Regions from separate parts of the Shinella sp. HY16 genome, predicted to be linked through region 1. Evidence: predicted binding sites of a transcription regulator. Region 1 holds the regulator's gene; each other region holds the start of a gene.
What was found. The regulator PhoB, encoded in region 1, activates phosphate uptake and scavenging genes when phosphate is short. The targets are predictions, from matches to a motif close to TGTCATNNANCTGTCAT.
Positions count from the first base shown of each region.

Region 2: K0P03_RS17865 (DUF2794 domain-containing protein) is a predicted target of PhoB. The motif match lies at 1,215-1,231, and genes of this name have one in related genera.
Region 3: K0P03_RS24570 (alkaline phosphatase) is a predicted target of PhoB. The motif match lies at 1,461-1,477, and genes of this name have one in related genera.

Region 1 covers NZ_JAHYXL010000001.1:110,327-114,761, reverse strand. Annotated here, with positions in the region: gene argF (ornithine carbamoyltransferase) at 1-696, opposite strand, end outside; gene K0P03_RS00545 (aspartate aminotransferase family protein) at 776-1,966, opposite strand; gene K0P03_RS00540 (GcrA family cell cycle regulator) at 2,390-2,926, shown strand; gene phoB (phosphate regulon transcriptional regulator PhoB) at 3,065-3,748, opposite strand; gene phoU (phosphate signaling complex protein PhoU) at 3,767-4,435, opposite strand, start outside.
Region 2 covers NZ_JAHYXL010000001.1:3,626,204-3,630,638, reverse strand. Annotated here, with positions in the region: gene pyc (pyruvate carboxylase) at 1-122, shown strand, start outside; gene K0P03_RS17870 (GNAT family N-acetyltransferase) at 264-815, shown strand; gene K0P03_RS17865 (DUF2794 domain-containing protein) at 820-1,194, opposite strand; gene K0P03_RS17860 (DUF1223 domain-containing protein) at 1,604-2,323, opposite strand; gene acnA (aconitate hydratase AcnA) at 2,652-4,435, opposite strand, start outside.
Region 3 covers NZ_JAHYXL010000002.1:873,891-878,325, reverse strand. Annotated here, with positions in the region: gene K0P03_RS24570 (alkaline phosphatase) at 1-1,408, opposite strand, end outside; gene K0P03_RS24565 (hypothetical protein) at 1,520-2,134, opposite strand; gene K0P03_RS24560 (FAD-dependent oxidoreductase) at 2,317-3,435, opposite strand; gene K0P03_RS24555 (LysR family transcriptional regulator) at 3,586-4,435, opposite strand, start outside.

The DNA of each region.
Region 1 (4,435 bases):
GGCGCGATGCTCCTGGTTCATCGACACCCAGCAGTCGGTGACGACGAGGTCGACGCCGTCGACGATCGCCTCGGGATCATGGCCGAGCAGGATGTCGCCGCCATTGTCGCGCGCCCAGTTCAGGATCTTGTCGTCCGGCTCGGAGCCCATCGGCACGGCCATCTTCATCTTGTAGCCGAAGCGGGCGGAACCCTCGACAAAGGAATGCAGTACATTGTTGCCGTCCCCCGTCCAGGCGAAGGTCTTGCCCTTGGTGGAGCCGCGATGCTCCTCGAAGGTCATGATGTCGGCCATGATCTGGCAGGGATGCGTCATGTCCGTCAGCGCGTTGATGACGGGCACGGTGGCGTGTTCGGCAAGCTCCAGCATGCGTGCATGGTCCGTCGTGCGGATCATGATGGCATCGACATAGCGCGACAGGACCTTCGCCGTGTCGCCGATCGTCTCGGCGCGGCCAAGCTGCATTTCCGTACCCGACAGGAACAGCGTCTCGCCGCCGAGCTGACGCATGCCGACGTCAAAGGAGACGCGGGTTCGCGTGGAGGGCTTCTCGAAGATCATCGCAAGCATCTTGCCGGCAAGCGGCTTGGCTTCCGTGCCAGCCTTGCTGGCAGCCTTGCGCGTGTGCGCATCGTCCATGATGACGCGAAGATCGCTTTCCGAAACGGCGGAAAGATCGAGAAAATGCTTGGCCATGATATGTCCTGTCTGTCCCGGGATCCTTTTGTGGCTGCAGCGCCCCTGGCGCGCCATCACGACGCACGGCGCTGCAGGCCTATGCGGCCTTGGCAGCCGTGAGTTTTTCCGCAGCGCGCTCGATGCGGGCAAGCCCCTCGCGCGCTTCCTCCGCGGTCACGGTCAACGGCGGCAGCAGTCGCAGCACATTGTCGCCGGCCGGCACGGCAAGCAGGTTTTCCGCCCGCACGCCCTTCAGGAGATCGGCGACCGGGATTTTTGCCTTGATGCCGAGCATCAGGCCCTCGCCGCGGACATCCTCGATGACATCGGGGAAGCGATCCTTCAGCGCGGCCAGCCCCTGGCGGAAGACGAGCGCGACATCACGCACATGCTCGAGAAAGCCGTCTTCCAGCACCACGTCCAACACGGCGTTGCCGACGGCCATGGCAAGCGGGTTGCCGCCATAGGTAGAGCCGTGCGTACCGGCAACCATGCCGGCCGCCGCCTCGTTCGTGGCAAGGCAGGCACCGAGCGGGAAACCGCCGCCGATACCCTTGGCAATCGCCATGATGTCAGGCGCGACCCCTGCCCATTCGTGAGCGAAGAGCCGCCCCGTGCGACCGACGCCGGTCTGCACCTCATCGAGGATGAGCAGCAGGCCGTATTCGTCACAGAGCTGGCGCAGCTCCTGCATGAACTCCTTCGACACCGGGCGCAGCCCGCCCTCGCCCTGCACCGGCTCGATCAGGATACCGGCCGTTTCCTCGGTGATCGCGTCCTTGACGGCCGTGATGTCGCCGAAGGGGACCTTGAGAAAGCCCGGCGCCTTGGGGCCGAAGCCCTCGATGTATTTTTCCTGACCGCCGGCGGCGATCGTCGCGATCGTGCGCCCGTGGAAGGCACCCTCGAAGGTGATGATGTGGTACTTGCCGGGATGGCCCTTGGCAAAATGGTAGCGCCGGGCGGTCTTGATCGCACATTCCAGCGCCTCTGCACCTGAATTGGTGAAGAACACCTTGTCGGCGAACGTGGCCTGCGTCAGCCGGCTGCCGAGGCTTTCCTGGCCCGGAACCTCATAGAGGTTCGACAGGTGCCAGACCTTGTCGGCCTGCTCCTTCAGCGCGGCGACGAGATGAGGATGCGCATGGCCGAGCGAGTTGACGGCAACACCGGCGGCAAAATCGAGATATCGCTCGCCATCTTCGGTGGTCAGCCACACGCCCTCCCCGCGCGTGAACCGGAGCGGCGCACGCATGTAGGTTTCATAGAGCGGCGCGACATCGGCCATGCGTGGATCCTCCGAAAAGAGATGCGGAAAAACAGAAATGCAACTTGACTTTTCCAAGCCTCAGAAAAACCAAAAGCCGCCTTTCGGCGGCATGCCGCACTATCAGCATTTCATGTTGGGATGTCAACAAAATCGCACCCGAAATGGCGCTGAACATCCCGCAAGGTGAGGATTCGCGACGCGCATGGAAGGTGTCTCTATCGAGTCACACCCGACCAGCAAGTTGGGGAAAACTCCGAAATCGATTCGCCCGGATTCCGGCGACTCTTGTCACAGAGTCCACCGGTCTCTAGGTTAAAGACCAATTACTAGACTGCATGCGGCGGAACTAGTCAGCAAGAGAGTTAGGGCGTTCAGGTTCCGGACCCGTCCGGAGCACGACGAGGGATTCCCGCATCCTGAACGCCGAGCGGAGACAAAAACATGAACTGGACAGACGAGCGCGTCGAGAAACTCAAGAAGCTCTGGAGCGAGGGCCTGAGCGCGAGCCAGATCGCGGCGCAGCTCGGCGGCGTCAGCCGCAATGCCGTCATCGGCAAGGTGCACCGGCTGAATCTGCCCGGTCGCGCCAAGGCCGGCGGCACCCAGACCGCGACACGCGCCAAGCGTCCGGCTCCGGCGACGCCGCGTCCGTCGAACTTCGCTGCCCGTCCCGTCGCCGCCCGCCCGGTCGCCCGTCCGGCCGGCAACGCCATTGTCAAGGAAGAGATCGACGCCGATTTCGAAATGCAGGCCGAGACCCTTCCGGTTCCGGCCAACCGCAACAACGTGGTCGTACCGATGTCGCGTCGTCTCGAGCTGACCCAGCTCACCGAGCGCACCTGCAAGTGGCCGATCGGAGACCCGCTCAACGACGACTTCCACTTCTGCGGCAACGAGTCCCCCGACAATTCGCCCTACTGCACCTACCACCAGCGCCTCGCCTACCAGCCCTCGGCCGAGCGCCGCCGGATGCGATAACATCTACCACGGCAGAAAATGCGATGCGGACCCGAAAGGGTCCGTTTTCGTTTGAGATGGTGGTGCCTCTACTATTCCCCCAAAACGCAAACAGGCCCCTGAGGGCCCATTTCCGTCCTTGGGAGGAATTCCGTTCGCTCAGGTTTCCAGCGAATAGCCGGCGCCGCGGACCGTGCGGATGACGTCCTGCATGTTGGCGAAGTTGAGCGCCTTCCGCAGACGCCCGACATGCACGTCGACGGTGCGCTCGTCGACATAAATGTCATGGCCCCAGACCCCGTCGAGAAGTTGCGAGCGCGAGAAGACGCGGCCGGGCGAGGTCATCAGGAACTCCAGAAGGCGGAACTCCGTCGGGCCAAGGCGGACCTCGCGGGTGCGACGATGGACGCGGTGCGTCTCGCGGTCGAGCTCGATGTCGCCGCAGCGCAGCACCGTCGAGACAACCTCGGGCTTGGCACGGCGCAGCATCGCCCGCACGCGGGCAACCAGTTCCGGCGTCGAGAAGGGCTTGACGACATAGTCGTCCGCACCGGTGGCAAGCCCGCGCACGCGCTCGCTCTCCTCGCCGCGCGCCGTCAGCATGATGATCGGCAGACGTTCGGTTTCCGGGCGCTGGCGCAGGCGTCGGCACAGCTCGATGCCGGAAACGCCCGGAAGCATCCAGTCGAGGATGAGGAGATCCGGCATGCGCTCCTGCAAGCGCATCTCGGCCTCGTCACCGTTCAGGATCGTATCGACCTCGAAACCTTCCGCTTCCAGATTGTAACGGAGGAGAACGCTCAGGGCCTCCTCGTCTTCCACGACGGCAATTCTGGGCACCATGGAGTTGAACCTTGCTCTTTACTCGGACGCGTCGGCGACATCGGCCGCGACGACGGAGGTCGAGGTATCGTCCTTCGGACGCTCACCTTCCGGCTGCGAGCCTGTTGCCATGTAGTAGATGGTTTCGGCGATGTTGGTCGCGTGGTCGCCGATGCGCTCGATGTTCTTGGCGCAGAACAGGAGATGCGTGCAGGGCGTGATGTTGCGCGGGTCTTCCATCATGTAGGTCAGGAGTTCGCGGAACAGCGAGGTATAGATCGCATCGATCTCGTCGTCGCGCTCGCGGATCGCCTTGGCCTTCTCGATCGAGCGGGTGGCATAGACGTCGAGCACTTCCTTGAGCTGCATCAGCGCGAGCTCGGCGAGATGCTCCAAGCCGCGGGCCAGCTTGCGGGGCATGCCCGAGCTCTGGACGGCGATGACGCGCTTGGCGGTGTTCTTTCCGAGATCGCCGACGCGCTCCAGTTCGGCCGCGATACGGATCGCGCCCATGATTTCGCGCAGGTCCGCCGCCATCGGCTGGCGCTTGGCGATGGTGACGATCGCCTTGTCGTTGATCTGGCGCTCTGCCGTATCAAGGATGACGTCCTCGGAGATCACCTTCTGGGCCAGCGCCGCGTCGGTCGTGACGAGAGCGCGGACGGAATCGGCGACCATCTGCTCGGCGGTGCCGCCCATTTCGGAGAT
Region 2 (4,435 bases), 3.5 Mb from region 1:
TCGAGGCGATGAAGATGGAAACGGCGCTGCATGCGGAAAAGGACGGCACGATTTCCGAGGTTCTGGTGCGCGCCGGCGACCAGATCGATGCCAAGGACCTTTTGATCGTCTACGGCGCCTGACCGGCGGTGTGAGGATGTAAAATCGAGAAAGGATGTGGGATGGGCGCTCCATTCCACATCCTTCTCTTGTTTTCAGGCCGTTTCGGACGCAAAACCGGCGCTCGCTTTTTCTGAAATCGCCTTCGAGACCTTGAGGCTTCCATGAGCTTCGTCATCCGCACCGCCGCCCTCGGCGATATTTCCGCCTTCACCGAAATCTACCGCGAATCCGTGCTGAACGGGGTGGCGAGCTACGAGATCGACCCGCCGTCGCTCGACGAGATGGAAGTTCGATTCAAGGCGATCACCGACAGGGGCTATCCCTACATCGTTGCGGTGGAGCAGACCGGCCTCATCCTCGGTTATGCCTATGCGTCGGCCTTCCGCACGCGGCCGGCCTATCGCTGGCTGGTCGAGGATTCGGTCTATCTGGCGCCGGAAGCACGCGGCAAGGGCGTCGGCAAGGCGCTGCTGGCCGAACTGATCCGCCGCTGCACGGAGCTCGGCTTCCGGCAGATGGTGGCGGTCATCGGTGGGGCGCACCCCGCCTCCATCGCCGTGCACAGCGCGGCGGGTTTCGTGCATAGCGGTCACATGACGGCAACCGGCTTCAAGCACGGGCGCTGGCTCGACACGGTCTTCATGCAGCGCGCGCTCGGCGACGGTGCGCAAACCGAGCCCTCGGCGGCGGTTTTTCCGGGAACGATGGCGTAAGGCTTCACGTCTCGACGAGACGGAGCACCTTGTCGAAGACCTTCAGCACCTGTTTCAGCTCATGGCCGCGCTTCAGGATGGTGCCGTGCGTGTTGATGACGCTGTAGGCACCCTGCTTGGCAGCGAGCTTGGGGTTCTTCTCGATGCGGTAGAGCGGCATTTCGCCGGAACGCTTGAAGACAGAGAACACCGCCCTGTCGCGCAGATGGTCGATGGCATAATCCCGCCACTCTCCCTCGCCGACCATGCGGCCGTAGACCCAGAGGATTGCGTCGAGCTCGCGTCGATGGAAGGTCACCGGCAGCGGGTCCCTGCCGTTTCGATAGTCCAGCAGGTCGACCACGACGTTGGAAGCCTGCAAATCCGGCTGGTCGGTCATCGAATCTCCGCGCTTGGTGCATGACGGCTCGATGACAGTGTGCCTGAGCGGTGTCGAAATGCAAGGCGGCTGGTCGATCCGGGCGGTTTCGCAAAAATCCGTCTCGCCGCAATTCAGACAAACAGACGCCCAAATTACAGGAGAGAGTTCGCCGGTCGCAGCTTGTACCGGCCCGCTGCCTTGTGCGGGAAGCCGGCGCGGTACGGGCGGCGTCTGTCGAAGTCGCCCTGTATTCCGTTGCCGGTGACTTCGTCCAGGTCCGGTCCGTCTTTCTTCGAACCCTCAAGCCCCAAGCCCCTCGAAGAAGCCGGACCGGACCTCCCCTGAAACGCTTGCGCGCTCCAGGTTGTTCGTTTTTCCCAAACTGTTTCCGCAAAGCAGCCCGCAGGCGCTGCGCCCTATGCGGATGTTATCGCGTAGCCTTGTCGCCGGTCAGCACCGTCGCGCCCAGGATGGCGCCGGGCGTATCGGCCGTGCGCATGCGCTGGAGCAGCACGGCGCAGCCGCCGGACTTCTTTTTCTTCTTCAGCATGTCGGCAGGCAGGACCAGGTTGGTCTCCTTGCCCTCCCACATGCCGATCGTCTCCATGTCGGTGACGGCGTGCCAGTAGTTCACGGTCTTGCCGCGGTTCTCGCCCTTGTCGATGTTGATCGTGCGCTCGCGCTCGAAATAGGCGATGACGATGTTGGCCTTGCCTTCGCCGGGGCCGACGCGGATGCGCAGTTCGTCGTTCTTCACCTCGACATCGACAGGCACTTCGAGGCCCTTGCTCTCGCCGGGCATGGCGCTGATCCGCGAGCGGATGCCGGTGATGTCGGCGCCGTTGATGTGCTCGCGGCCGTTCAGCACGGCTTGCGGCGTGTAGACGCCGTTGCGGCCGAACATGCGGGCATAGGCATATTGCCGGTCGGTATTGTCCTTGGAGGCGAGCGTGTCGGCCCAGCCGAGATAGTTCCAGTAGTCGACATGGTAGGAGAGCGCGACCACCTCGCCCTCGCGCGCCAGCGTCTCCAGCGCCTTGTCGGCGGGCGGGCAGGACGAGCACCCCTGGCTGGTGAACAGCTCGACGACACCCTTGGGACGAATGGTCTCCCCGGCATGGGCAGCGTCAATGCCGGCTCCCAGCATCAGCAGGATCGCCAGACAGTGCGATATATGCGGTCTCGGCATGATCATTTCCAGTGGAGCGCCGGCAATGGCCAGCCTTTTGAGCCCGTCATACGCGCTTGCCGCTTCAACAGGAAGTCACGATGGAGTGAGCTTCATAGCTGAGAAAAATGCTCCGGAAAATAGAAATGCCGGGGTTTGCAACCCCGGCATGAGACTGTTGATCAAGTCCGCCCAACCTCCCCTCCGTCATGGTCGGGCTTGACCCGGCCATCCACAGCCGCAGATGCCGCATGGATCCTCGGGTTAAACCCGAGGATGACGGCGGCGGGTGGGGCACTGAAACCGTTCAAGCTGCGAGGTCTCTCAGGACGGTTTGCAGGATACCGCCGTTGTTCATGTATGTGACCTCGTCGAGGGTATCGATACGGCAGAGGAGGGGGACGTTTTTCACGGTGCCGTCGGCATAGGTGATGGTTGCGATCTTCTTCTCGCGCGGCTTGATGTCGCCTTCCAGGCCCTCGATGGTGACGGTCTCGTCGCCCTTGAGGTCGAGGGAGGCCCAGGTCGTGCCGTCCTCGAAGACGAAGGGCACGATGCCCATGCCGACGAGGTTGGAGCGGTGGATGCGCTCGAAGGACTGGGCGATCACGGCCTTGACGCCGAGAAGGTTGGTGCCCTTGGCCGCCCAGTCGCGCGAGGAACCGTTGCCGTATTCGACGCCCGCGAAGATGACGAGCGGAACGCCCTCCTGCTTGTATTTCATCGCCGCGTCGTAGATCGACATCTCTTCCCTGGAGGGATAGTGGATCGTGTAGCCACCCTCCTTGCCGTTCGGGCCGAGCATGTGGTTGCGGATGCGGATATTGGCGAAGGTGCCGCGCATCATCACCTCGTGATTGCCGCGCCGCGTGCCGTACTGGTTGAAGTCGGCAACGCCGACGCCATGGCCGATCAGGTAGCTGCCGGCGGGCGATGCCGCCTTGATCGAGCCGGCCGGCGAGATGTGGTCGGTGGTGATCTTGTCGCCGAAGAGGCCGAGCACGCGCGCGCCCTTGATGTCGGACAGGCCCGAGCCGGTCTTGCCCATGCCGACGAAGTAGGGCGGGTTCTGCACATAGGTCGACTGGTCGTCCCAGGCATAGGTCTGGCCCGCCGGCACCTGCACGGCCTGCCAGTTGGCATCGCCCTTGAAGACGTCGGCATATTTGGCGGCGTAGAGCGCGCGGGTGACGTATTTCAGGATGAAGGCCTGGATCTCCTGCGAGGAGGGCCAGATGTCCTTGAGATAGACCGGCTTGCCGTCCCTGTCCTCGCCGAGCGGTTCGCTCGTCAGGTCCTTCTGCACGGAACCGGCCAGCGCATAGGCGACGACGAGCGGCGGGGAGGCGAGGTAGTTCGCCTGGACATCCGGCGAGATGCGGCCCTCGAAGTTGCGGTTGCCCGACAGGACGCCCGCGGCGATCAGCCCCTTGTCGTTGATCGTCCTGGAGATCGGCGCCGGCAGCGGGCCGGAATTGCCGATGCAGGTCGTACAGCCGAAGCCGACGAGGTTGAAGCCGAGCGCGTCGAGATCGGCCTGCAGGCCGGACCTGGCAAGGTATTCGCCGACGACCTGCGATCCCGGCGCCAGCGACGTCTTCACCCACGGCTTGGTCTTCAGGCCCCTGGCGACCGCGTTGCGGGCGAGCAGCCCGGCGGCGATCAGCACCGACGGGTTCGACGTGTTGGTGCAGGAGGTGATGGCGGCGATCGCCACGTCGCCATGGCCGAGGTCGTAATCCGTGCCCTCGACCGGGTAGCGGTTCTCAAGCTGGCCCGGCTTCTTGTAGTCGTTGTCCATGGCGCTCGCAAAGCCCGCGGCGATGCTTTCCAGCGGGACGCGGCCCTCCGGGCGCTTCGGGCCGGCCATCGCCGGAACCACGGCGCCAAGGTCGAGCTCCAGCGTGTCGGTGAAGACGAGGTCGGAACCGTCGCCGTCACGCCACATGCCTTGAGCCTTCGAATAGGCCTCGACCAGCGCGATGCGCTGCTCGTCGCGGCCGGACATGGTGAGATAGTTGACCGTCTCGGCATCGACCGGGAAGAAGCCGCAGGTCGCGCCGTATTCCGGACCCATATTGCCGATCGTCG
Region 3 (4,435 bases), on a different contig from region 1:
CGCCGTCCTTGTCCTCGTAGTTCGGGAAGCCGGCGCTGTCATAGGTGCCGACCTTTTCGCGCATCTCTTCGCCGGGCTTCTCGTCGTCGACCGTGCCGATGATGGCGACTCCATGCGTGTGGTCACCGGTCACGATGATCAGCGTGTCCGGGTTCTTCTCGGCGAACTCGCGGGCGATACCCACGGCCTTGTCGAACTCGATCGTTTCGACGAGAGCGCGATCCCAGTCGAGTGGATGGCTCATCTTGTCGACGGAGGCGGCCTCCACCATCAGGAAGAAGCCCTCCGGGTTCTTCGAGAGCTTGTCGAGTGCGGTCTTGGTCATGTCGACGAGGCCGGGCTGGTTCGGGAACTTGTCGACCGTGCCCTTCTTGAGGAATTCGCGATCGAGCGTCACGTCCAGATTGCCCGTGTGGAACAGGCCAAGCAGGCGCTCCTGGTTCGAACCGGCGGCCGCGTCAAGCTCGGCCTTGTCGGTTGCGATTGCATAATCGGCATTACGGAACTCAGCGATGTAGTCCTTGTCGTCCTTGCGCTTGGAGCCCGGCACGTCCTTCGAGAGGAAATAGGCCGAGCCGCCGCCGAGCAGCACGTCCGGCTTGACGTCGAGCATCATGCCGACGATATCGGCCTTGTCGGCCCGCTTGCGGGTATGCGCGACGAGTGCAGCGGGTGTCGCGTCCTCTACCTCCGAAGTGGTGACGATGCCGATGGATTTCTTGGTGTTCCGACGCAGGGCCTCGGCAATGGTCTCGACCTTCGGATCGTCGAGGCTGGCCGGCGTGCGGTCGGCGTAGACGCCGAGCGCGTTGACGCGCGACTTGTGGCCGGTCATGTAGGCCGACATGGTGTTGGCGCTGTCGGTGGCGATCGAATGGGTGGAAGACGTGCCGATGAAGGCGACGGGCGGGATGTCGTCCATTGCCAGGCGGCCGTTCGCCTTGCCCTCGGTCATGCCCTTGGACATGATGCGTGCACCGGTCCGATGCGCGACGGAGAGGCCGTCGGCGATCAGGAAGATGATGTTCTTCGCCTTCGGCTGGGCGACAGTCTCATAGACATCCCAGTTGACCGACTGCGTTTCGCTGCCGGCGGAAACCTCGACCTTGTACGCGCCGGCCGTGCCGATTGCGAGATCGCGCAGGATGAGCGCCGACCCCAGCACCTTGTCCTCAGCGCCCTTCTCTTCCGCGACGAATTCGGCGGCCTTGCCGAAAATCTCCGCATAATCCTTGCCGTTGACCGTGACCTTGACGTCTTCCGGCTTCACCACGGCATCGAATTCGACCTTGAAATCGAACGGCGAGCCGATGAGGATCGTCGCCCGGTCGATGGGATAGACGGTTGCAGCGTTTGCGGCGCCGGCCAGGAACGTTGCCGATGCCAGGGCGAGGATGAGTTTGCGCATGGGAGAACCTCTCTTGAGCGGTGCGTTGCCTCCCAGCGCATAGAAAGCGAGCATGACAGGCGTATTACACCGCGGTGACCATGCTGTGACCAAAGTGCCTGCATCGGGCTTTCAGCCAATCGACGGATGGAAGACGGGCCGATAGCCGGCACCAAGCGCCAGGACCGTCGATGGCGGGGTCAGCAGGGCGTCCGCCTTGCCGAGGTGTTGCGGCGGCGCGTAGCCTTCGACTGTCCAGCGATGGGCAAGACCGCCACGAAGCGTGTAGGCGTGCCCGGCTGCCGCAAGGACGACCCCATCGGGAAGCTTTGCCAGCGGCCCGGCGATCGGATGCAGGCGCTTGCGTCGGCGGTCCAGGCGCTCACCGTGCAGGACCGCGTCCATCGTGCCCGCGGAGGGCAGCGTCTCGCCTTTCGCGGTTGCCCAGCATGCCTGGAAGTGCAATGCGGATCCCCGCCGGCAGAAAAAGCAGGGCCGATGGCCGGCGGCAAGTGCGACCGCCTCGTCGAGGAAGAACAGTTCGGTCCAGCTCCGTCCCCCCATGACCGGCCGCCGGCGATCCTGAAAATCACAGAGGCAGATGAGCCAGGCCTTCGACGTCCAGCGCTTCGAAAGCAGTGTCTTCGTCGCCGGATCGTGAAGGATGCCCCGATTGCCGGTAAAGAGGCCCCGCTGCGGCAGCGCGACGATCTCGCCAAAGGGCGTGACGCGGTTTTGAAGAGGCATGGCGCTCCATCTCGCTCGAATGACGGTGCCCTACCCTATCCTCAAGCGCAATGCCGCGTCTCCCTTCCTCTCGCCGAGGGCGAATCTGGTGTGGGCGAAGTATCGTCCGGTGAAGTGGCCGTCTTCGAGTGCCCGCATCGGCGGGTTTAGGATGGACCAGGAAGACGGGAGTTCCGCCGGGTTCACAACAGGTCGAGATAAGTCGCAAGCGCCCGGGCCGCCGCCGCGCCTGCGCGGTTGGCGCCGATGGTCGAGGCGGAGGGGCCATAGCCGACGAGATGGATGCGCGGGTCCTTCTCCACCTGCGTGGCGAGGCGCCCGGTCATGACGATCCCGCCGTTCTCCCCGCGCAGCTGCAGGGGCGCGAGATGGTCGAGTGCACTGCGAAAGCCGGTTGCCCAGAGGATGACATCGGCCTTCTGCTCCGCGCCATCCGGCCAGCGCACCCCCTGCGCGGTGATCTCGCTGAACATGGGCAGGCGTTCCAGAGCGCCCCGCGCGGCGGCGGCCCGCAGCGCGGGTGTCCAGGGAATGCCGGTGACGGAGACGACGGAGCCCGGGACCAGGCCGTTGCGCACCTTGTCCTCGACGATGGCGACGGCTGCGCGGCCGTCTTCCGGCGTGAACGGCGTCTCGCGAAACTGCGGTTCACGGCGCGTGACCCAGCTTGTCGTCGTGACCTTGGAGATTTCGTCGAGATGCTGGAGTGCGGAAATGCCGCTGCCGACGATGATGACATGCTGGCCCGCAAATTCCTCGGCTGTGTGGTAGTCACGCGAATGAAGCTGTCTGCCCTGGAACAACGCGGCACCGGGATAGTCGGGGATTTGCGGGTTCTCCCAGGTTCCGGTGGCGTTGATGAGGCCACGCGCGGAGAAGGCTTCGCGATCCGTCTCCACCCGCAGCCTTTCGAAACGGTCGCAGGCCACCTTGACCGTGACCGGGCGGTAGATGGGCAACCGGAAGCGTTCTTCGTAGGCGGCGAAATAGTCGGGCACTGCGACGGACGCCTTGGCCTCGGTCTCCCCCGCCGGCACCACTTCGGTAAAGCCCATGCCCGGCAGGTCGTGCACGCGGTTGACGGTGCTCAGCGTCAGCGAGGGCCAGCGGTGTTGCCAGGCGCCGCCCGGCTTCTCGTTCCTGTCGAGCACGATGAAGTTGCGGCCCGGTTTGAGGCCGAGCTGCAGCAAGTGGTAGGCCGAGGACAATCCGGCCTGGCCAGCGCCGATCACAACGATGTCGATCTTGATGGCGGCGCGCAGGCTCGCCTCGTTTGCTGGTGTTGTGGATGGCGATGGCAAATCGATCCCCGTTGCTTCGGCTGCTCGCACCCTTCGGTATCCCATTGCTGCCCTGGAGGAAACCGGGCGCAGCCAGGACAGTCAAGCCGTCCGCGCGTGGTGCTGCCCAGACCTTGCCGCATATTGCGTGCGATGAGCCTGTCGATGCCCTCAATCGTCGGCCCCGGCGCCCTGCCAGGTCCCGACCAGCATGCGCCGGAAATGCTCAGCGGCGGGCGAGAGTGTGGCGGAGCGGCGGCGCACGATGCCGATGGTTCGGGAAATTCGTGGAGCACCCAGTGGCCGCGTGACGATGATGGGATGGTCGGGGCCCGGGGTTGCCGTGCGCGGCAGGACCGAGATGCCGAGGCCGGCCTCCACCAGGCCGAGGGATGTCGACAAATGCGTCACCTCGTAGGACCAGCGCAGTTCGATATTGGCCCTTGCCAGCGCCGCGTCCAGCATGGTGCGGTTGCCGCTGGAGCGGTGCACGGTGATCAGCCTGTAGGGGGCAAGGTCGGTCCAGGCGACCTCATGCCTTTTCGCCAGCGGATGGTCGCGCCGCGCCGCCAGCACGAACGGGTCCTCTGCAATCCGGTCGAACAGGAGGTCGGGATCCGAGGTTCCCATGAAGTTGATGCCGAATTCCACCTCCCCGCGCGAAACGGCCTGCAGCCCCTCGGTCGCCGTGAGGTCGAGGATGCGGAAGCGGATATCGGGATATTCCTGATTGAACTGCTTGATCACGGTCGGCAGGAAATAGAATGCCGCCGTCGGCAGGCAGGCGATCGTCACCAGTTCGCTGCGCCTTAGCCCCCGGTCGCGGGCGGCGAAGAGTGACCCATCGAACTCCTCCAGCATACGCTGCACAAGCGGCATCAGTTCGAGGCCGAGCGCCGTCGGGGAAACGTGCCGGGTCGTGCGCTCGAGAAGCGGTGCGCCGATGGAGGCTTCCAGCTTCTGGATGCGTCGGCTGAGCGCCGGCTGTGACAGGTTGAGCGCTTCTGCCGCCCGGTGGAAA